DNA from 3 places in the Paenarthrobacter sp. TYUT067 genome. Region 2 is predicted to be linked to each of the others. Evidence: riboswitches for the same ligand, from Rfam matches in the RefSeq annotation. Region 2 holds a riboswitch; each other region holds the start of a gene.
The links. A riboswitch is a leader RNA that binds a small molecule or an ion and turns the genes downstream of it on or off. The one in region 2 is predicted to bind S-adenosylmethionine.
Positions count from the first base shown of each region.

Region 1 (7,805 bases), on a different contig from region 2:
AGCACCAACGATCCCACCAGTTGCCCGGCGATCATGCCCAAACCCGTGATCAGGACGCCCAAGCTGCGGACCAGCAGGGCCGCCAGTCCAATGAAGAGGCAGCCCATGGGGCCACCAAGGTAGTACCACCACTCACCGGGCAGCGGATTACCCGGCCCGGCCACGGACAGCTTGATGATCCACGCGATCCACAAGATGGCTGACCCGGCAATGAAGTTCACCAGGGTGGCGGCGATGGGCGTCCCATAATGCACTGTGGCAGTGCCGTTCATAGCCTGCTGGAAGCTCATGAAGAAACCGGCGGCCAACGGCAGGAGGACCGGCAAAACGAGCGAGGCGACGTCGGCGTCGCCGCCGAACCGCGGTGAAACAGCCCATGCGACGGCGGCCACGGTCAGGACACTGCCAAGGACCCGAACTCCGGTGATGGCGCGTTTTCCTCCCGGGCCGATTCCCATGCGGTCCACGAGCAAGCCACTGAGCGTTTGTCCCGTAACGGCCGCGACCGTGAACAACGCAACGCCCAACAGGGCAACCGTGAACGACTGGGCAAAGACGAACAGAGCGCCAATGGCACCGGCCATGACATAGAAGCGGGGAAAACTGCGGTTCCGGACAGCAGGAATGATCCGCTGCAGGCCGGCCCTGCCCCTGGGCGTGGCAAGGGAGATGGCGCTGATGAGCAGGAGCCCTGTGGTGAAGCTCACCACAGATGCGGCGATGCCGTCGTCCAGTTTCGCGCCGAGGGCCCCGTTGATCCTTGCTTGAAGCGGGATGACCAGGCCTGTCGCTACGGCAATAGGGAGGCCAATGACCAGCGGGAGGGTGGGACGGGGAGAAGGCTGCGGCACCGTCACCACACTACTTCAGGCATCATTGCTCTATGAGCAACCCCGAAATTGAAGAGATCCCCATCCGCGACGACATGATCCGCCTAGGCCAGCTGTTGAAGCTCGCCAATCTGGTGGAGGACGGCGTTGAAGCCACGGAGCTCATCAAGAACGGGTTGGTTAAGGTCAACAACGAAATTGATGACCGCCGCGGACGCCAACTCCACGTCGGAGATACCGTCACCGTCAACGGCCAGACGGTCCGGATCACCGCAGCCTGACGCACTGAGATTTTGTACAGATAACGCCCTCCAGAACGGCTCTTAGGGGCGTTATCTGTACAAAAACTCAATCAGTGAGGACCTTATGGGTGAGGAACTCGCCCACGTGTCCGATCTCCTGCTGGTTGATGCCGTGCCACATCCCCGTGTAGAGCACTTTGGTGAGGTCAACGTGCTTGCGCACCCAACCCATGGTGTATTCGATCTTGTCTTGGGTGATGACGGGATCCTGCTGGTCACGGCCCCAGAACATGGGCAACGATCCGTCCAGTTCACTGTCCCGGAAGGCGGCGTCAGCGCCGGCGTCGATCACAAAGCCTGAAAGCCCGACGACGGCGGCGAAGTCCGCGGGACGGTAGCGGAGCATGGTGGTGGCCATGGCCATGCCCATGGAGAAGCCCAGCAACGTCACTGACGAGTGGTTTGCTTTGACCGTGTCCAGCCATTCGAGCGCATACTCGGCTGCGTGCTTCACGGCGTCCAGTGAGTAGTCGATCGATGCTGTCAAAGGGAACCACGTAAAGCCCGGCCCCATGGGCATCGGCGCGCGAAGGGCAGCCACTACGAAGCCTTCGGGAAGCAACCCGGCCAAGCTGAAGAGGTCCTCCTCGTTGGAGCCGTAGCCGTGCAGCAGGACCAACAGGGGCTTGCCTGCGCGCTCGGCTTCGTCGTGGGACCACAGGACAACGGGGGCTGGAAAGGCGGGTGCTTCAGTCATGGGTCCATTCTTGCAGTTACCCACAAGTAACAACCTACGGTGGCGTAGGGTCGACGTCACGGGGCAGGATATGAGCGTGAGTGAGAACAATCCATTACTGAAGCCGGGCGAGCCCGTCCCGGAGCCCCACGAACCCGTTCAAAACCACCCGTGGACCCGATACGTGGCCCTGGGTGACTCCTTCACCGAGGGCATCGGCGATCCCGAACCCCGGAACCCGGGCGGTCACCGTGGTTGGGCGGATCGAGTGGCCGAGGAATTGGGCCGCGGTCAAGAGGACTTCGCCTATGCCAACCTTGCCATCCGTGGCAGGCTGCTGCAGCAGATCATCGATGAACAAGTGGGCCCGTGTTTGGAACTGCAGCCGGACCTGGTGTCCATTTCGGCTGGCGGCAATGACCTCATCCGCCCAGGCGGGGATCCCGACCTATTGGCCGAAAAGCTCGACGCCGCTGTGGCTGAGCTGAGCTCCGGCGGCGCTACCGTGGTCCTTTTCAACGGCCCGGACACGGCAGCATCGGTTCTGGGGCGTATCCGCGGCAAGGTTGCCATTTACAACGAGAACCTCCGGACCGTGGCTGCACGCCACGACGCCATCATCGCGGACATGTGGTCCTTGCGGCAGCTGGCAGACCCCCAAATGTGGGATGCCGACCGCCTGCATTTCTCCCCGCTGGGCCATCACACCATCGCCATGATGGTGCTGGACGCACTGAACGTCCACCACACTCTTGAGCCCCTGATGCCAAAGTCCCTGCCGCCGCGCACGTGGCGTGAGGCGAGGTCTTCGGACCTCGTCTGGGCCCGCGAGTACTTTGTCCCATGGGTGATCCGGAGGCTTCGGCATCAGTCCTCCGGCGATGGCATCAGTCCAAAACGTCCGACGCCGGGTCCCGTCTTCGGTTCCACCGGCACCCTGTTGCCACGCCGCTGACGTGACGCTTCTTCGCCGCGAGGTCCGCCATGCCGGGTGGTAGCTCCCTGTCCGCGGAGAGCGTCCGGCGGATACGGCTCCGGCGGCAACAACTGCGGGCCCCCCACGCCGGAGGCCATGCGGACGTGGTCCGTAACCTCCTGGCCGTCCAGTCACAGGAGTTCGCTTATGCGAGGTGGACCCTCGCGCAGAGAAGCTCCGCCGGCTCGCCACCGGTGGTCACGGCCGCGGACGTGGAGCAGGCCGTAGCGGACGGAACCATCCTGCGGACACACATCCTCCGCCCCACCTGGCACTTCGTGCACCGGGACGACCTCGGCTGGTTGATGGGATTGTCCGCAGACCGCCTCCACCAAGGCAACAAAGGCATGTACCGCCAGACGGGAATCGATGAGGACGCTGCTACCGCAAGCGGCCGGATCCTGGCCGCGGCCGTGGCGGACGGGGCCCACAAAACGCGGGAGGAACTGGCCGCAGTCCTGGGACAAGCCGGCTTCCCCAGCAAGGGCCTGGGCTTCATCTATCACCTCATGCACGCAGAAATCAGCCGTGTCCTGGTCAGCGGCTCCCCCGTCCGTTCCGCCGGCGGCGCCCTGAAACAAACGTATGCCTTGTTCGAGGAACGCGTTCCCGGGTTCCTAACCTCACCGTTGGCCGGGGAGGATCGTGAACAGGCACTTGGGCAATTGGCGCTGCGATACTTCAGCAGCCGGGGCCCCGCAACAGTCAAAGACTGTGCGGTGTGGTCCGGGTTGACCATGAAAGACGTGAAGCGGGGAATCGACGTGGCTGAGGAGATCTCCCCCGGGAGCCTGGGCACTGTTCACTTTGATGGCCTGGAGTTTTATCTGGCATCCGAAGAAGCGAGGGCTCTCACCAACGGCCACCATCCTTCAGCGATTAAGGACGCCGGGCTCCCCCGCCTGGACCTCATCCAGTGCTACGACGAATACGTGATGGGCTACTCACAGTCCCGGCACTTCCTTGGTGGAACGGCGCCATACTTCCCCGAGGACAACGGACCCATGCACGTGGTCCTGGTGGACGGCAGGCTGGCTGGGTGGTGGCGCCACGGTTTCTCCGGCGGGGCCTGCGAACTCGATGTCCGCATGAACCGGCCGGCAACTGCAGCAGAGCAGGACGCCTTGCAGGCCGAGGCGGATCGTTACGGCCTGTTCCTGGGCATGGAGACCAAGCTGGTGTGAAATAGCCGAGGCTTGTTCCGGGAGACGGGCCGCGTCCAGGTGGCAGGACTAAGCTGGGTTAAGACCTAGGAGGCCTGCACTGTGAACAATCTGATCTTCTGGATCATCGTCTGCTCGTGGCTGATTCCCCTCGGAATCCGCATGTACAACCGCTCCCGGGCGCGCCGGATCCAGAACGACACCTTCCGCGGCCCGGGGTACCCGCCGCAGAACCTGCCGGGACCGGGGTATCCGCCGCAGAATTACCAGCAGCAGGATTACCCGGGACAGGGCTACCCGGCGCAAAGGTACCCTTCACCGGGCTACCCGGGCTACCCGTCCGAGCCCACCGTCATCCGCCCTGTGGATGACGCGCCGCAGTCCGTGCCGCCGTCGAACCCGTCATCCCCCACCCCGTTCGCCTCGACGAGCGGGTCCGAGCCGCAAGGATACCGGGCTCGCAAGCTGGCCGAGCTGGATACAAAATTCAGCAACGGCGAGATCGCCATGGAGGATTACATGCGGCAGCGCGGCGAGATCATGAATGGCTGAACTGCCTGGCATCGGACGTTCCTTGCCGTTTAAGCAGGGTCAGCACACCAGCGTTTAGGCGAAAAACGCTTCGCGGAGCTGGGCTGAGAGCTGGCCGATTTCGGTGAGGAAGCCATCATGGCCGATCGGCGCTTCAATGACGTGGACCGGCACCTCGCCAGGCAGCGCAGCGGCCAGTTCCCGGGACTGGGCCGGGAAGTAGAGCCTGTCACTGTCCACAGCCGCCACGAAGAACTCCGCCGTGGCACCCGAAAGCGCCGCTTCCAACGATCCGCGCCCCCTGGTGACGTCGTGGGACATCAGTGCCTCGGTGATGGCGATGTAGCTGTTGGCGTCAAAGCGGCGGACCAGTTTGGTTCCTTGGTGGTCCAGGTAGCTTTCCACCTGATACCGGCCCCGCTCGCCCAATGCTGCGGCGGCGAGCGGAGTCTCCTGGTGCTGGGCTTGCCGGCCAAAGCGGACGTCCAGCTCCAGTGCCGAGCGGTAGGTGATGTGGGCGATGCGCCGGGCCAAAGCCAAACCGTGCTCAGGCGCGGGGCCACCGTAGTAGTCGCCGTTGTTGAAATTCGGGTCCTGCCTGATGGCCAGGGTTTGTGCCTGGGCAAAAGCAATCTGCTCGGCCGTGCTGTAGGCGCCTACGGCGATGACTGCGCAGCGTTTGACCCGATGGGGGTATGTCACAGCCCACTCAAGGGCGCGTGCGCCGCCCATGGATCCGCCCAATACGGCGTGCCAGGCGTCGATTCCCAGGGTATCGGCGAGGCGCGACTCTGCCTCTGTGCTGTCGCGCAGGGTGACCAGCGGGAATCGCGAGCCCCACGGGCGTCCGTCCGGGGCTTCGGATGATGGACCGGTGCTGCCGTAACAGCCGCCCACGATGTTGATGGAGATGACAAAGAACTTGTTGGTGTCGATGGTGGCACCCGGACCAACGAGTTGCTCCCACCATCCTTCCTCGTCCGTGGCTCCGCGGGCTACGTGCGTACTGCCGGTGAGTGCGTGCTGGATGAGCACCGCGTTGGAGGCATCCGCGTTCAGCTGCCCCCAGGTCTCATAGGCGAGTACGACGTCGGGGAGGAATCCGCCGGCTTCAAGTTCCAGTGGGCCGATGCCGGCGTACTTGACGGTTCCGTCTTCTTCTCCGGATTTTGGAAGGGCTGTAGCAGTAATGGTCATTCCTTTGACACCTTAACCTCGCGCTTGCCCGTCGCCTTGCGTGCGAACAGGCCAGGTCTTCACCCGGGGCACCCCACCGCGGAGGAGGGTTGCCGGCCAGCAAGCCGGGGCTGTGTGCTGGCACTCATGACCTAATACGAAGAGTCTAGGAAACACAGGGGGGTTCTGGCGAAGAATGTGACAACAGTGTGACGGTCAAAGGTCATTTCGTTCGCCTACGAGCACCCGCCACTGCCGCCCGGCGAATTTTCGTCGGCGCGGGCGGCAGTCGGTCTGGTGCGTTGGGCCGTGGGCGTCAGGCGCCCTTGGCAGCCCGGAATCCGGCTTCGAGGTCCGCGATGATGTCATCTACGTGCTCGATACCGACGGACAAGCGCACCAGGCCCGGGTTGACGCCGGCAACAAGTTGCTGCTCCGCGGTCAGCTGACTGTGCGTCGTCGACGCCGGGTGGATGACCAGCGAGCGGACGTCACCTATGTTGGCAACGTGCGAGTGCAGTTCCAGACCATCCACAAAACGCTTGCCCGCTTCCACGCCACCCTTGATGTTGAAGGCAACGATTGCCCCCGTGCCCTTGGGTCCGTACTTCCGGCCACGGTCATACCACGGGCTGGATGGCAGGCCCGCGTAGGCGACCGATTCGACGTCGTCGTGGCTTTCAAGCCACTCAGCTACCTTGGTGGCGTTCGCTACGTGACGCTCCACGCGCAGGCTCAAGGTCTCCAACCCCTGGGCAATGAGGAAGGCGTTGAACGGAGACACGGCCGAGCCGAGATCACGAAGCAACTGGACGCGGGCCTTGAGGATGTAGGAGAGGTTGGCACCCAACGCACCGTCCTTGCCGAGGTCCCTGGCGTAAACCAGCCCGTTGTAGCTGGGGTCCGGGGTGTTGAAGCCGGGGAAGCGTTCCGGGTCCTTGCCGAAGTCGAAGTTGCCGGAGTCCACAATCACGCCGGCAATTGCGGAACCGTGACCGCCCAGATACTTGGTTGCCGAGTGGACCACAATGTCAGCGCCCCACTCGATGGGACGAATGAGGTACGGCGTTGACAGGGTGTTGTCCACGATCAGGGGCACGCCGGCCTCGTGGGCGACGCGTGCGATGCCCTCGATGTCCAGCACGTCCTGCCGCGGGTTGGAGACAACCTCGCCGAAGAACAGCTTGGTGTTCGGCTGGACGGCGTCACGCCACTGATCCAGCTTGTCCGGGTCCTCCACGAAGGTGACGGAGATGCCGAATTTCTTCAGAGTGTGTGCAAGCAAGTTGTAGGTGCCGCCGTACAGGCTGGGGCTCGCCACGATGTGGTCGCCGGCCTCAGCAATGTTCAGGATGGCGAACGTCTCCGCGGCTTGTCCTGAGCTAAGCAGGAGTGCTCCCAGGCCACCTTCCAGGCTCGCGATCCGCTGCTCCACGGCATCCTGCGTCGGGTTGCCGATCCGGGTGTAGATGGGTGCGAGCTCCGCCAGGGCGAAGCGGTTGGCAGCGCTCTCGGCACTGGGGAACACGAAGGACGTGGTCTGGTAGATGGGAAGCGAGCGCGCTCCGGTGGCTGAGTCCGGCTCCTGGCCTGCGTGGATTTGGCGGGTTTCGAAAGACCATCCTTGGGACATGGAGTTCTCCTGTTCGTGACGCATGGGTTTGGCAGCAGTGTGGTGCAGCTGAACTGGGGCCAGTCTAGGAACTGTCCGGAAGTCAGAACAGCTTTATGACGCCGATGGAATCTTTCGGTCTCTTCGCGTCCTCGCATGACGCCCATAGCGAAAGTTACACAGATCCCACCTTAGTTAGGCTTGACTTAGCTGAGACACTGATCACAAAGTGCCAAGATGAAGCCATGCGCATGGATCACGTCTCTTACGCCTGTGAACGAGATGGCCTTTTGGCCACTACCGAACGAATTTCCGCGGCATTGGGAGTGGACGCTGTCCGGGGCGGAGTGCACCCGCGCTTCGGTACCCGGAACATGATCATTCCCCTCGCGGATAACAAATACCTGGAAGTTGTGGAGGTCCTGGACCACCCTGCTTCCGACAAAGCACCCTTTGGCCAAGCCGTCCGTGCACGGTCGGCTGCCGGTGGAGGTTGGATGGGCTGGTGCGTCGCCGTTGATGACCTCGCCCCGTTCGAG
Region 1 is NZ_JAMOIT010000015.1:45,082-52,886, forward strand. Features, by position in the region: gene MOD31_RS14490 (DMT family transporter) at 1-860, opposite strand, end outside; gene MOD31_RS14495 (RNA-binding S4 domain-containing protein) at 884-1,111, shown strand; gene MOD31_RS14500 (alpha/beta hydrolase) at 1,179-1,829, opposite strand; gene MOD31_RS14505 (SGNH/GDSL hydrolase family protein) at 1,900-2,763, shown strand; gene MOD31_RS14510 (winged helix DNA-binding domain-containing protein) at 2,793-3,968, shown strand; gene MOD31_RS14515 (hypothetical protein) at 4,050-4,499, shown strand; gene MOD31_RS14520 (homoserine O-acetyltransferase) at 4,554-5,675, opposite strand; SAM riboswitch class IV at 5,691-5,807, opposite strand; gene MOD31_RS14525 (bifunctional o-acetylhomoserine/o-acetylserine sulfhydrylase) at 5,971-7,311, opposite strand; gene MOD31_RS14530 (VOC family protein) at 7,512-7,805, shown strand, end outside.
Region 1: it holds a riboswitch for S-adenosylmethionine, as region 2 does, so the genes downstream of both, MOD31_RS14520 (homoserine O-acetyltransferase) here and MOD31_RS10015 (DUF1737 domain-containing protein) in region 2, are expected to answer to the same signal.

Region 2 (7,805 bases):
GCACCGAAAGCCCACTTCCTCGCCCTCCGATGCGATGCGTTTCCTTGAACGGCATCTTGGTCCTGAACAGCGCGGGCAAAGGCGGCGAATCCCACCGGCACTGCAACTGTTCCCACGGCGGTAAGGTGCTGACCCACGATCCAGCCGCGCTGTCCGGCTGTGAGCATGCGCAGCCGCTCGGCGTTGTTGGGGGTGATGTAAACGCGTGAGACTGGAGAGATTCCTACGAACCACACCACCGTGCCGGCAACGATGACCGCTCCGGCACGGCGATAGGGATGGTTCCCGCTCATGGCAGCAAGGTTAGACCTGTTTGAGGGCCTTCTCCAGATCCAGGATGAGGTCGTTTACATCTTCAAGCCCTACGGACAGGCGGACAACACCATCCGAAAGCCCGATCGCCGCCCGCCCCTCCGGTCCCATGGCCCGGTGGGTGGTGGTGGCAGGGTGGGTGATGAGGGATTTGGAGTCGCCCAGGTTGTTGGAGATGTCAATGACGGAGAGACCGTCGAGCAAGGCGAAGGCAGCCTCTTTGGCTGATCGTCCGGCCGAAGGAGATAGCTCAAAGGTCAGGACGGTGCCGCCCGCCTTCATCTGCTTCGCCGCAAGTTCGTACTGCGGGTGAGACTTTAACAGCGGGTACTTGACCCAGCTGATGGCGGGTTGCTGCTCGAGCCACTCTGCGATCTTCAACGCGGATGCCGAGCTGTGGTTTACACGCAGTCCGATGGTCTCCAAGCCCTTGGTCAGCACCCAGGCGTTGAACGCGGATAGTGAAGGGCCGGTGTGCCGCATGAGTTGCTTGACGGGGCCGTCGATGAATTCTTTGGTGCCCAGGATCGCGCCGCCAAGGACGCGTCCCTGGCCGTCGATGTGCTTGGTGCCGGAGTAAACAATGACGTCGGCTCCCAGCTCACCGCAGCGTTGTAGCAGGGGCGTGGCAAAGACGTTGTCCACCACCACGGTGGCCCCGGCAGCATGCGCCAGTTCGCTCACCGCCGCGATGTCCACGATCTCCTGCATGGGGTTGGACGGGGATTCGAAGAAGACCGCGGTAGTTGGTTCGGAAAGGGCTTCGCGCCATTGATCCAAGTCCGGGCCGTCGACGAAGACCGTGTGAACGCCCCACCGTGGCAGGATCTCATTGAGGATCACAAAGCAGGAACCGAACAGGGAACGGGCGGCAACCACGCGGTCACCGGCAGCCAGCAGGGCACCCAAGGCAGTGAAGACCGCGGACATACCTGACGCAGTCGCAAAGCAGGCTTCGGTTCCTTCGAGCAGGCGCAGCCGCTCCTGGAACGTTGCAACGGAAGGGTTGCCGTAGCGGGAGTAAACGAAACGTTCGTCCTCACCGGTGAAGGCGCGCTCGGCGGCAGCAGCGGATTCGTAGACGAAACCGGAGTTCAGAAAAACGGGCTCGGACGTTTCCTGGAAGTTGGTACGGTCAAGGCCACCGCGGACGGCCTGGGTATCAGGGCTCCACCCGGCGGCATCGGGATTAAAAGTCACTTACTCAGTCCCCAGATTCGTCGGCAGGCCACGGTTCTTCCAACCGTTGACGGTGCGCTCACCATAGCGGTCCGGTTCACCTTCAAAGCCCTCCAAGACGTTGTAGGCAGTGAAACCGGCTTGCGTGGCGGCGATGGCTGCGGAGATGGAGCGCTGGCCGGAACGGCATAGGAACACCAGCTCAACGCCGTGGTCCTCGGGTGCCTGCTGACGCAAGTCCTCGATGAAGCGGGAGTTGGGGATGCCGCCGGCGAGGTTCCACTGGATGAACAGGGGATCGTTTTCCGTGGCTTTGGTGTCGGGGATACCGATGTGGGCCCACTCGCCCTCGGTGCGGACGTCCACCAGGATGGCACCTTCTTCGAGTTTGGCCCACGCATCCTGCGGGGTCAGGTCACCTGCGTAGCTCATGCGTGTCCCTCGAATGCTTCGTCGTCGTCGCTCTCAAGCTGGTCAACGGCACTGGCAACGGCGGCATCGGCATTGGCGATCGCGGCGGGCAGCACCACTGCTTGGGCAACGATGACGTCGGTGCCGTTGAACGTGGCAGCCGGGCTGCCATGGAGCACATAGCCCTCCGCGAGGGCGCTGTGGATCCGCTCGCAGAAATCACGGGTGTCCGGGCCAGTAATCAGGCGATAGGAAAGTTTTTCTTCAGTGGGTTCAGGCATAGCTGGTGCTCCTCAGTCACGCTTGCAGTTCGAGTTGTCGATACGCCGAGTAGTCACCTGAGGCACCCCGCCGGAGAGAGGGTTGCCGACCAGCAAGTCAGGGCTTCGCGCTGGTACTCATTACTCAAGAAAAACGTAACATCCGCGGGCCTCGGGCTGCACTTGCGGGCTGGTGTCCGGCCGTCATGTTGCGTAATCGGCGGTGCTTCCCTTATGCGTTTTTCAGTGCGCGCACGGCTGCGCCCACAGTGGGGAAGAAGTGCTCGGGCGTAAAACGGGCTGCAGTGCCCAGACGGAGTAGTTTGTCTTTGACAGGCCCCTTCAGTTCGGCGAACACTAAATCCACGCCTTTGCGGGCCAGCCATTCGTCCAATGTGACCAGGTCATCCAGCGCCGTAGTGTCGATCCCGGTGATGGGCTCCGCGGCGAGGATGACATGGGTAACCGGATCCGCGGTCTCCTTCGGGGCTTCGTCCAGTTGCTCCCGGACAAAGGCAGCCAGGACCTGCCCATTACCGAAGAACAGGGGCGCATCAAAGCGGAGGATGAGGAGTCCGGGGATGCGCTCGCCTTCGGGGTGCCGCTCCAGATCGTGATAGCCAGGGAGCCCTTCTTCGGCGCCGAGTTCTGTCCGGTACGGATCCCAGGCCCGCCGAACAAAGTCCAAAAGCGCCAAGGCAATGGCCACCACGATTCCCTGCAGTACCCCAACGGTGAGGACGCCCAGGAACGCAGCCAGCATGACCACGGATTCGCTTCGGCTCAGGCTGAAGAGCCGCCTAACACCGGCGGGGTCGGCCAAGGCAATTGCCGCAGCGATGACGACGGCCGCCAGGGTGGCCGAAGGCAGGTACCCGGTCACTCCGGGAGCCAGCAGCATGAAAGCCAGAACCAGCACCGCACCAACCACCCCGGTCATCTGGGATTTGGCGCCGGCGTCCACAGCCACGGGCGTCCGCGAGGTACTGCCGGATATAGGGAACCCGCCCAGCAAGCCGGTGGCTGCGTTGGCTGCCCCCAACGCCGCCATCTCCCGGTTGCCCGAGACTCTCTTTCCCTCCTTCGCTGCCAATGTCTGGGACAGGACGCCAGTGTCTGCGAAAGCCATGAGGGCAATACCGGCCGCAGCGGGAAGCAGCATCAGAGCGTCAGCCCAGCCAATGCCGCCGAGCGCGGGCATCGGCAGCCCCTGCGGCAAAACCCCGGTGACCTTGACGTCGTCGTTCAGGCCCCAAACAGCCGTTGCAACGCACGAGCCGACCACCGCCAGCAGGACGCCAGGTACCTTCCACTTCAGCAGCCGCGGGATCCAAATGAGGGCCAGGGAACCGACGCCTAGCAGCAGCGCGGTGACATTGACCCCGCCGCCCAGCAACCCGGTGGTGACCTTCGCGAGCTTTTGCCAGATGTCGCCGTCGGCCTCTATCCCCAGGAACGCCGGAAGCTGCGATAACGCCACCAGCAAGGCGATTCCGTTCAGGTATCCGAGCCTGATGGGTTTGGACAGCAGCCCGGTGATGGCACCGAGTTTCAGGGCGGAGCCCGCGAGCATGATCACCCCGATCAACACAGCCAACAGCCCGGCGAGTGCCACCGATCTTTCACTGCTGCCGGCTGCGAGCGGAACAATAGCTGCGGCGATCATGGGGGCAAGGGATGAATCGGGTCCCAAGACGAGAATGCGGGACGGCCCCACCACGGCGTAAACCAGCAACGGAATCACCGTGGCGTAGAGCCCTGTGACGGGTGGCAAACCGGCCGCCTGCGCGTAGGCCATGCCCGCAGGCACCAGCAGGGCAAAGAGCGCAGCACCCGCCACGGCGTCGTGCCGCAGCCATTCACGTTTGTACCCCTTGAGTGCCCAGACGCCCCAAAGGCGGTCCTTGGCGGAAGTGCGGGTGGCTGAACTCATACAGCGATCATTCCGGACGCATGGTGTTTGCGGAACAAGGCGAACGCCGTATGTGGAAATCCATACCGTCATGGGCGGGGCCCAAATGTGACGTCCCGGGAGCATAATTGACCCAGTACGACCCCCTGTAACTTCGCATGAAATCAGGTCGCGGTGAACGGACAAAGCAGTTCTACACTCAAGCCCATGCTGCACTTTGGATGGTTCGTGGGCCACGGTTTCGGTGTCCAGGGTTGGGGGACTCCCGGCTATGGCCTGGGCTACGACTGGAAGAAGCCCGCCCTCTATCAGGAGGCCGTCCGTGCGTTTGAGCGATCCGGCTTGGACCTGTTCATCATTGAAGATTCCCTCACCGTTCCGGACACCTATGGGGGTACGGCCGAGGTTTCCTTGGCCCACGCCTCGTTTGCACCTAAGCACGATCCCCTTGCCTTGGTCCCGTACCTTCTCTCCGCCACGGAGCACCTAGGAATCGTGCCCACGGTCAGCGCTTCCTTCTACCCGCCCTTCACCGCCGCCAGGCTCCTGGCCACGCTGCAACACTTTTCAGAAGGACAGCTCGGCTGGAACGTCGTCACCTCCGGCAGCGACCTCGCCGCACAGAACTATGGGCTGGACCAGCAGATTGAACACGATCTCCGCTATGAGAAAGCGGAGGAGTTCGTGGACGTCGTCAGGCGCCTTTGGCGGAGTTGGGAACCTGGGGCCGTGCTTGAGGATGTTGAAGCCGGGGTGTTCGCGGACCATAACAAAGTGCACCCCATCAACCACCAAGGAGACTTTTTCAAGGTCAGAGGCCCGTTGAACACGGCGCCCCTGCCTGAGGAACCTGTGCTGGTTCAGGCTGGTGCCTCGCCCCGGGGCAAGGCATTCGCAGGCGGCCATGCCGACGTCGCCATTGCCCTCGCTCGTGGGGTTGACGGGATGAAGTCCTACCGTGACTCCATCCGCGCGGAAGCTGCGAAGGCCGGCCGAAATCCCGATGACGTCAAGGTACTTTTCGTCCTGAAGCCCACCGTTGTTGGTTCTACAGCCGAGGCACAGGAGCTGCGGGCGCAGCGGCGTGAACTCACCCAGAGAGACATCGACAGCCAGCTCAACTCGATCTCCTACCTCTCCGTCATCGACTTCAAGCAGTTCGACCTCGACGCTCCGTTGCCCGAGCTGAGCACCAACAGCAACCAAGGCACATTGGAACACTTCGCCAAGGCTGCCCCTCCAGGTTCCACCCTTCGCCAGATCCTCCAGGCACGCAGCGGCGGAGCAGGCGACTCGATCATCGGCACGGTTGGCGAAATCGCTGACTATCTGGAGGAAACAGGCTCCGCCGTCGGCGGCGATGGGTTCCTGTTCTCCGGCTTCGTGGACCCGGTAACAGTGCACAGCGTGCTGGACAAGCTGACGCCGGAACTGAGGCGTCGCGGGCTGTTGAGGAAGAGTTACGGCAACGGCGGGTTTCGGCAAAACCTCCTGGACTTCTGATGGTGCCCGGGAAGCCGCAGACCCTGGTGATCGGATCGTCTCCGGTGCTAGTTGCGGACGTGGCCCGGGCGGCGGCAGACCCGAGGTTCCATGTGAAACTCAACCAAGATGCATTGTCTTTGCTAGGCCGCTCGCGGGAAATCGTGGAGTATACCGCCGCCTCCGGCGAACGGGTCTACGGACTGAATACCTTGCTCGGTTCCGGCCGGGATACCGCTGTGGAGGAGAAGTCGCTCCTTTCGTACCAGATCCAGGTGGTCAGGTATCACAACAGCGGGGTTGGCTCATATCTGGACCGCGCTGCATCCAGATCCGTGATCCTGGCCCGGCTCATCGGTTTCAGCAGAGGCGGTTCCGGCGTACGCCCTGGAACCGCCGAGTTCTATGCCGAAATGCTCAACCGCGGGGTCTTTCCCGCCATCCCGCGTGAGGGCTCGGTGGGTTCATCGGACCTGACCCAGCTTGCCGCCGTCGCCGCCGTTGCCATCGGAGAAGGTGAAGCGTTCAACGCGGACGGCGCACTGGTGCCCGGCGCCAAAGCGCTTGCCGACGCCGGTCTCCAACCCCTTGTCCTCGCCCCGGGGGAGGCCCTCGCCTTGGTAAGTGCCAACGCGTATTCGGTGGGTGTTGGAACCCTCGCATTGCTGCGGCTGCAGCAGCTAGCCGAGCTGGCCGACGTCGCGCTTTCCCTCTCGCTGGAGACGATCGCAAGGTACGACGGCGGCGGGAACCTCAGCCCCTTTTCGCCGGCGATCCAAGCGGCCAAGGCGGTGGACGGGCAGCGGGACTCCGCTGCTGCTGTGCGTCGCCTGCTGAGCGGTGGGTGGTTGGAAGATGTTCGGCCGGAGGTGTCGGTGCAGGACGCGTTGTCGTTCCGGGCCGCACCGCAGACGCACGGAGCCTTTCGAACCCTCGTGGCGCAGCTCGATGCTGCCCTGGACGTGGAGCTGAACGGCCGTGGTGACAATCCGCTGGTCGATGTCGAATCCGGGCGCATGATCTCCGGCGGGAACTTCCAGCCGATGCAGCTGGCGCTCGCCTTTGAGGGTTTGCGGCTGGCCTTGGCGCACGTAGGGATTTCCTGTGAGCGGCGTATCGCCAAGTTGTATCCGCCGCAACGGGCCATCAGGGCGCGCCATTTGCAGGCTGCAGCATCCGGGGAAGCCCTGGCCCAAGAGGAACTTCCCGGGTTGCTCTGGTACTCGGCGGCGGGACTGCTGGCCGAGCTCAAGGCCCTGGCCGCTCCGGCGACGCTCGGCGCACCAACCCTCTCGGCCGACGTCGAAGACCATTCAACGCTGGCCCCGCTCGCGTTGCAGCAACTCGAAAAATCGTTGGACGCAGCGGAGAAGCTCTTGGCGATCGAAGCGCTGACGGCGTCGTACCTGCTGCTCGAAGCGGGAGCCGCGCAACCGCTCGGGAAGGGGACCGGCGCCGTCGTGGGTCGCTTGGCTGACGTACTGGCCCGCCGGCCATCGGCGCCCGACTTGGTGGAACGGGCGCGGACCGAGCTGCGGGACCTCGTTGACCAGGAACTTTCTGAGGAAGGGGAGAAGACCTGGTGAGTACAGAGATTCGCAAACATGGTGTTCACGCCGCTTCCGGGCCTCCTGACGGCTTGGATGCTTCGGTCTTGGAGAGGGTCGGAAACACGCCGTTGGTGAGATTGGAGTCGCTGGGCCGCGGCCTGGGCAGCACCATCCACATCAAGCTCGAGTCCGAAAACCCTGGCGGCTCCATCAAGGACCGGACCGCGCTGAGCATGGTTAGGGCGGCCGAGAAATCCGGGGAACTGCAGCCCGGCGCCACAATTGTGGAGAGCACGTCCGGCAATACCGGGATCGGGCTGGCCCTCATAGGACACCTGACGGGCCACCCCGTGGTGGTGGTTACGGGCGACACGATTTCCGAGGAGAAGCTCGCCGCGCTGCACAACTATGGCGCCCGCGTGATCCTCACCGACTGGAACGCGCCGTCGGGGTCGCCTGAGAACGCACGCGCTGTAGCTGCGCGGATAACCGCTGAGACACCCGGCGCGTGGCGGCCCATGCAGTTCGACAACCCGGCCAATCCAGCCGCTCACTACCAAACCACCGGCCCGGAAATCTGGGAACAAACGGGTGGTTTGGTGACCCACCTTGTCGCAGGTATCGGAACCGGGGGGACCATCAGTGGGAACGGCAGGTTCTTGAAGGAACGCGTGGCAGCTTCGCGGCCGGGCGGGCACC
Region 2 is NZ_JAMOIT010000009.1:72,911-80,715, reverse strand. Features, by position in the region: gene MOD31_RS10030 (hypothetical protein) at 1-293, opposite strand, end outside; gene MOD31_RS10025 (O-succinylhomoserine sulfhydrylase) at 304-1,512, opposite strand; gene MOD31_RS10020 (rhodanese-like domain-containing protein) at 1,513-1,923, opposite strand; gene MOD31_RS10015 (DUF1737 domain-containing protein) at 1,920-2,183, opposite strand; SAM riboswitch class IV at 2,197-2,308, opposite strand; gene MOD31_RS10010 (SulP family inorganic anion transporter) at 2,395-4,095, opposite strand; gene MOD31_RS10005 (NtaA/DmoA family FMN-dependent monooxygenase) at 4,249-5,577, shown strand; gene MOD31_RS10000 (aromatic amino acid ammonia-lyase) at 5,577-7,142, shown strand; gene MOD31_RS09995 (PLP-dependent cysteine synthase family protein) at 7,136-7,805, shown strand, end outside.

Region 3 (7,805 bases), on a different contig from region 2:
TCGCTGTGGACGGTACCGGCGAAGTTCGGGGCGGCCACCTGGTGATTGATGCCAGCGCTTCATCGCAGTTCGTTTCCGCGTTGTTGCTGGTGGGTGCCCGGTTCGTTGAGGGCCTGCATCTGGAACACGTGGGCAAACCCGTTCCCAGCTTGGACCACATCATCATGACGGTGGAGGTCCTCCGCAGCGTGGGTGTCACGGTGGACGATTCCGTACCCAACCACTGGCGTGTCTCGCCCGGCCCCATCCGGGCCTTTGACCAACGGATTGAACAGGACCTCTCCAACGCCGGACCCTTCCTCGCCGCGGCGCTGGCCACACGTGGCACCGTCCGCATTCCCAATTGGCCTGCCGGCACCACGCAGGTAGGCGATCAATGGCGGAGCATCCTGGCTGCCATGGGTGCAGAAGTAACGTTTGACGACGGAACGCTGACAGTGACCGGCGCGGCCGAGATCAAAGGTGCCGACTTCGACGAAACCAGCGAACTGGCGCCGACGGTCGCCGCATTGTGCGCCCTGGCCAACGGGCCCTCACGGTTGACCGGCATCGCCCACCTCCGGGGACACGAAACCGACCGGCTTGCCGCGCTGGTTGCCGAGATCAATGGCCTCGGAGGCGATGCTGAGGAAACCGCCGATGGCTTGGTGATCCGCCCGGCTGCCCTTCATGGAGGCGTCGTCCACAGCTACGCCGACCACCGCATGGCTACTGCCGGCGCGATCCTTGGTCTGGCCGTCGAAGGCGTACAAGTCGAAGACATCGCCACGACGTCAAAAACCATGCCGGAATTCCCACAGATGTGGGCGGCCATGTTGCAGCAAACAGATGACAGCGACGATCTTGATGAGGCCAGTAACTGACCATGGGCCGTGACGCACGTTCCTGGGACGAATCCGACGTCCGGATCCGTCCCAGCAAAAAGGGATCCAGGCCCCGCACCAAGGACCGCCCCAGCCACGATGACGCCGTGATAGGCAGGATCATCACTGTGGACCGCGGGCGCTACCGGGCAATTGTTGGCGAAGATTCCGCCAACGAGCGGATCGTGATTGCAGCCCGCGCCCGTGAGCTGCGGCGAAATCCCGTTGTCCCAGGGGACTTCGTCGCGCTGGTAGGTGACGTCTCCGGGTCCCCCGACACTTTGGCGCGGCTTGTCCGGGTGGAAGAGCGGAAGACGCTTCTTCGCCGCAGCGCTGACGATACCGACCCCATAGAACGGGTAGTTGTAGCCAACGCCGATCAGCTTGTTGTGGTTGTTGCGGCGGCCAACCCGGAACCACGCACCGGGTTTATTGATCGTGCCCTGGTTGCGGCATACGACGCCGGCATCGAGCCGTTGCTGCTGATCACCAAGGCGGACGTCAAGGATCCGGCGGAGCTCCTTGCCAATTACCTGAGCTTGGACTTTCCCGTGATTATCAGCCGTACGGCTGACTCCGAGGCCGGCGGCATTGATGCCCGCTCGGATGATGGACTCTCAGCCCGGCTGGACAAGGACGCCGTATCCCAGCTCCGCTCACATCTAGGTGGCAAAGTCACCGTCATGCTGGGCCACTCGGGTGTCGGCAAATCCACCATGGTTAACGCACTGACGGGGGCGGAGCGCGCCACGGGCGGAGTCAATGCGGTGACGGGCCGTGGCCGGCACACCTCATCCTCGGCCTTGGCGCTGAAGCTGGACGACGCCCCGTCCGGCAGCTGGATTATCGATACGCCCGGCATCCGTTCCTTCGGCCTGGCGCATGTGGACCCGGACCGGATCCTCCATTCGTTCCCGGACCTTGAGCCCGGCACGGAAACCTGCGACCGCGGCTGCAAGCACAGTGCAACCGCCACCAATTGCGGGCTGGATGCATGGGTGAACGATGGCCACGCAGGACCATCAGGAGTAGCACGGTTGGCCTCCCTGCGCCGCCTGTTGGGTGCAGACCCAAGACTCGAGGCGAAAGAGACCAAGGAACTGGGCACCGTCAACTGATCGTTACCGGCTTCACGTCCCCAATGAGGCGAACGATTCAGGATAGTTTGGTGGCATGACCCATCCCGTTTCCACGTACAACGATGACCTGCGCCTGGCCCACGTCCTCGCTGATTCAGTCGATGCCCAGACCATGGATCGCTTCAAGGCACTGGACCTCAAGATCGAAACCAAGCCCGACCTCACGCCGGTCACTGACGCTGACAAGGCCGCTGAGGAAGCTATCCGCGGCCAGCTGTCCCGCTCGCGCCCACGTGATGCGGTCCTGGGCGAGGAGTTCGGCAGCAGCGGCCACGGCTCGCGCCGTTGGATCATCGACCCCATCGACGGAACCAAGAACTTCGTCCGGGGTGTTCCGGTGTGGGCAACGTTGATTGCCCTCGTGGACGACGGCGAACCTGTGGTGGGCGTTGTGAGCGCCCCGGCATTGGGGAAACGCTGGTGGGCCGCCAAGGACATGGGCGCCTACATGGGCCGGTCCCTCGCCTCGGCCACGCGCCTCAAAGTTTCCAACGTCTCCAGTTTGGCGGACGCCTCCATGTCCTACTCCAGCCTCTCGGGCTGGAAGGAACGCGGCAATCTTGACGAATTCCTGGACCTCACCGAAGATGTTTGGCGCACGCGCGCCTATGGTGACTTCTGGTCGTACTGTCTCGTGGCCGAGGGCGCAGTGGACATCGCCTGCGAGCCCGAGCTGAACCTTTATGACATGGCAGCACTCGTGCCCATCGTCACTGAGGCCGGTGGACGTTTCACCTCCCTGGAAGGCGAAGACGGTCCCTTCGGCGGCAATGCACTGGCCACCAACTCGATCCTTCACTCCGAGGTCCTCAAGCGGCTCAACCCCGGCTTGGACGATCTTCTCTAGTCCTCCTGCAAACCAGCAGGAACGGAATATTCGACGGCGGCAGCCCCCTTTTGGGGGTCTCCGCCGTTTTTTATTCGACAAAACGCGCATTATGGCTCCGACGTAACAAAGGGCTTAACAATCGGCAGCGGCTTTGGAAGGGCCCCCGGACGTGCTTTAGCCTTTTTACAGGTCACGAGTGCCAGCGCTAAACCCCGGTTTGCTGGCCGGCAACCCTCCATTCGCGGTGGGGTGCCCCGGGTGACGACCCGGCCGGTCCGGAACGGATGCGGCAAGCGCGGATTCCCTGTGGGGGGGTCCCTCTTGAGTGAGGTCCTATGAGCACTGTCACGTTCGACTCAAACATCATTCCGTCCTTCGCCGCAGAAACCACAGCAGAGACAGCCGCCGCTGCACGGCCGCTGGCAGCTGTTACCGGCGCCGAGTTGCAAGCGCCCCTGATTCAGGGCGGACACGTTCGCTACGCAAACCTCGACTACGGGGCATCGGCTCCGGCGTTGACCATCGTCTCGGCGTACCTCAACGAAGTCCTTCCCTACTATGCGAGTGTCCACCGCGGCGCGGGCTACGCCTCCCAGATCAGCACCTCGGTGTACGAAAATTCACGGAACATCGTCCGCGGATTCGTTGGCGGGCGGGCAGATGATTCTGTCATCTTCACCCGGAACACCACGGACTCCTTGAACCTGCTGGCCGGCTGCCTTCCGCTGATTGACGGCAAGCCCGCAGGTGAGGTCCTCTACCTGGATATCGAACACCACGCCAACCTGCTTCCGTGGCAGGGTGTCCCGCACCGCAGCGTCGTAGCGGCACCAACCTTGGCCGAGACCCTGGACAAACTCCGCGGGGAGCTGGCCCAAGGCGGTGTCAGCCTGCTTGCGGTGACCGGAGCCTCCAACGTCACCGGTGAGATCCTACCCATCGCAGAGCTTGCTTCCCTGGCCCACCAGTACGGTGCACGGATTGTGGTGGATGCCGCCCAACTCGCACCGCACCGTCGGATCAACATCACCGAGGCAGACGTGGACTACGTGGTCTTCTCCGGACACAAGCTCTACGCCCCCTTCGGCGCCGGCGTTGTGGTGGGCCGTCCCGACTGGCTCGACGCCGGCACTCCGCACCTGGCCGGTGGCGGCGCGGTCCGTGAAGCCCGATTGGACTCCGTTAGCTGGGCGGCAGGCCCTGCGCGGCACGAGGGCGGCTCGCCCAATGTTCTGGGTGCCGCAACCCTCGCCCGTGCCACCCAGGTGCTGGCCGGGTTGGACCAGGACGAGTGGCACGCCCATGAAACCGCCATCCGCTCCTACTTGGTGGAAGGCCTGGAAGCCATCGACGGCGTGACCGTGCACAAGATCTTTACAGACTCCTTGGACACCATCGGTGTGGTCAATTTCTCCGTCGAAGGATTCGACGCCGGATTGGTGGCCGCCTACCTGGCAGCAGAGCACGGAGTGGGCCTGCGGGATGGCCGCTTCTGCGCCCACCCGCTCCTCAAGCGCCTGGGGCTCCCCTCAGGCTCTCTGCGTGCCAGCTTCGGCGTCGGCTCCCGGTTGGAGGACGCTTCCAGGCTGCTCGCAGGCATCCAAGGGCTCAAGCGCGACGGATTGGGTTGGGACTACGTGGTGGACGAGGGCCGATGGGTTCCCGCCAATGACCACCGCACCTACCCCGAATGGGCGCCCAACACTCCGGGCACTGCGGGAGCAGCTCCCTGCACAGTCGACTAGAAAACACACAGTCGACTAGAAACACTGTGGACCAGGCACACTGTGGACCAGGCGTAACGGCCGCTGCGGTAAATTCGTAGGGTACCTACTGGCCATCCTGTGAAGGAGTTCTGCGTGTCCCTGCGTTCCCCGGGCGCCGCAAACAGTGCGGCCGGCATTCCCGGACCCGCTGGACCGCGAGGTCCCAAGCTCCACGCTGCCCGTCGGCGCGAACTCGGCCAGAGCTTCCAGGACGGCGGAGAACACTATGACCGTGTGCGTCCTGGCTACCCACGGGACTCCCTGGATTGGCTCGTTCCTCCCGGGGCAAGGTCGGCGGCCGACCTCGGCGCAGGCACAGGAAAATTCACGGCACTCCTTATCCAGCGCGGACTGGCGGTCACCGCCGTCGATCCTTCCACGGACATGCTGGAGCAACTGCGAAAAAGCTACCCCCTCGTCAACGCGCTGGAGGGAACGGCAGAGGCAACTGGACTGACGGACTCAGCATTCGACGTCGTCAGCGTTGCCCAAGCCTGGCACTGGTGTGAGCCCATGGCAGCGAGCACCGAGATCTCCCGGATCCTGCGTCCCCACGGAGTCCTGGGGCTGATCTGGAATCAGTTGGACACGTCCATTCCCTGGGTACACCGCCTTTCCCGCATCATGCATGCAGGCGATGTCCACAAGCCCGGCTTCCGGCCAGTCATTGGCCCGGAGTTTGGCGGTTTGGAAAGCCACCTGACCCAGTGGGAGGATGCCCTGACTCCTGAGGACATCATGGAACTCACCAAATCCCGCAGCTACTATCTCCGAGCCAACGACGCCACCCGGGCTAAGGTCATGCACAACCTGGAGTGGTACCTCCATGACCACCTCGGTCATGCCCCAGGTGAAACCATCGGGTTGCCCTACATGACGCAAACCTGGCGGGCGTTCAAGATTCAGGGTCCGGCGCCACGGTAGGCTTGGGGTGTGAAGACCAGTACGCCCTCCTCCTCGATTGAGGACTACGTCAAGGTCATCTACTCCTACACGGAGTGGCAGGACAAGCCGATTACGTCATCCCAGCTCGCCCTGCGCCTCGGGGTGGCAAATTCCTCAGTGTCGGAGATGGTGCGCAAACTCAAGGACCAGGGTTTGGTTGATCACCAGCCCTATAGCGCCATCAGACTGACCCCTGAAGGCATGCGGCTCGCCCTCTCCATGGTGCGCCGGCACCGGCTCATTGAGACGTACCTTGTTGAGGAACTCGGATACAGCTGGGACGAAGTCCACGACGAAGCCGAGATGTTGGAACATGCGGTGTCCGATACCTTCATCGAACGCATGTCCGCCAAGCTTGGCCATCCTGTCCGGGACCCGCACGGGGACCCGATACCTTCGGCCGATGGATCGGTTGAGCTGCCGCACGCCTACCGAATGATCGAGTTGGATCAGGGCCACTCGGGTCGCATCACACGAATCAGCGACGAAAATCCGGACCTCCTGCGCTACCTTGCCTCGGAGGAGATCTCCCTGGACGCACCGGTGGAAGTGGTGGGGCGTAAACCCTTTGGCGGAGCTTTGGTAGTGCGCATCGGCAGCGGCTCCCGTGGCCGGGAATTCGATCTCGCGGATGAAATCACGTCAGCTCTGTGGGTCCAGAGCTCCGAGACGCACGAAGGCTGCGTTCTTCCCGCCCGCTGAGTCCGTTCGCGCCTGATCCCGTTCGCGTCTGAGCCCGTGCGCGCCCGAGGTCAGTTGACCTGCCCGCCCGGCCCGCCGTCGTCGGACGCTGTACCAGGTTCGCTGACAGCGGCAGTTGCGGCGTCTTGCGCAGGGTTGCGGATTCCGACGGCGGAAACCACCGCCCCGAACAGGAACAGGCCCGCCGTCACCAGCAAAGCGTTATACAGGCCTTCCCGGGTAAAGGCCGGACCCACAATGACCCCGGCGAAAGCGATGGAGATCAGACCCGCAATACGCGCCACGGCGTTGTTCACCGCCGAACCAATCCCAGCCTCCTCAGACGGGACGGCGCCAAGGATTGCAGCCGTCAGCGGCGCCACCAAGGTAGCCAGCCCGAGACCAAAGACCACCTGGCCCGGCAGCACCTGCGTCCAGTAGTTGAGGGGGTCCTGAATAGTCAACGACATCAGGAAACCCCCACCACACAGAATCGGTCCGATCGTCATGAACCATCGTGGGCCGTACTTACCGGCAAGCCCACCAAAGTAGGACGCACCCAGCATCAGGATGACCGTCCCTGGTAGCAGCGCCAAGCCCGCCATAGTGGCTCCCATGCCACCCACCTGCTGCAGGTAAATGCCCAACACAAAGAAACCCAGGGAGATCGCGGCGTAAATGGCCAAGGTAGCGAGGTTACCCCAGGCAAAGTTGCCGATAGTGAAGAGCCTCAGCGGCAACATGGGCTGAGCAGTCCGGGCCTCGTGGAGGAGAAACAGAACCATTGCCGCAATTCCCACCATAAGCGGAATCCACACTTGCGGGCTCCCCCACCCCATCCTCCCCTGTTCGATGAACGCATACACCGGCCCACCCAAGCCGACCATGGCCAGGAATGCTCCCAAGTAGTCGATGCTCTTGCTCTTGTCCCTTGCGGCGTCGGAGGCGCGCAAACCCGCAAGCAAAGGCCAGATGGCAACGGCCGGGATGACATTGATGAAGAAGATGACCCGCCAAGACAAAAGGTCCACGGCCATTCCGCCGATCAGCGGACCCACAATGGCCGCGGCACTGGTCCACCCGGACCACTGCCCAATGGCCTTCGACTGCGCCGGGCCGGAGAACGACGAGATGATCATGGCAAGCGAACTCGGAACCAGGAGCGCGCCGGCGATCCCCTGCAACGCACGGGACACCACCAGCACTTCACCGGTCCATGCCAGACCACACATCACAGAGGTGACCGCGAAACCAGCGAGGCCCCATTCGAGAATCCTTGCCCTGCCGAAATGGTCGGACAGTGAGCCGGCAACCAGGATCAACGCCCCCAGGGTGAGCAGGTAAGCGTCCACCACCCATTGCTGGATGACCAGCCCACCACCCAGTTCACGCCCGATGGCCGGGAGTGCGAGATTCACCACAAATCCATCAAGGATGGCGATGAACGAAGCCACAATTGCCACCACAAGTACGCGCTTTTGGAGCGGAGTTCTCGGCAGGAGGGCCGCTGCGTCAGTCATGTGCACAGCCTACGCCGGGGAAGTCCCGTATCGTTGAATGGTGATTAGCAGACGTGATGCCG
Region 3 is NZ_JAMOIT010000002.1:101,009-108,813, reverse strand. Features, by position in the region: gene aroA (3-phosphoshikimate 1-carboxyvinyltransferase) at 1-863, shown strand, start outside; gene MOD31_RS01965 (ribosome small subunit-dependent GTPase A) at 866-1,981, shown strand; gene hisN (histidinol-phosphatase) at 2,037-2,849, shown strand; SAM riboswitch class IV at 3,020-3,133, shown strand; gene MOD31_RS01955 (aminotransferase class V-fold PLP-dependent enzyme) at 3,167-4,576, shown strand; gene MOD31_RS01950 (class I SAM-dependent methyltransferase) at 4,697-5,521, shown strand; gene MOD31_RS01945 (metal-dependent transcriptional regulator) at 5,531-6,244, shown strand; gene MOD31_RS01940 (MFS transporter) at 6,295-7,749, opposite strand.
Region 3: it holds a riboswitch for S-adenosylmethionine, as region 2 does, so the genes downstream of both, MOD31_RS01955 (aminotransferase class V-fold PLP-dependent enzyme) here and MOD31_RS10015 (DUF1737 domain-containing protein) in region 2, are expected to answer to the same signal.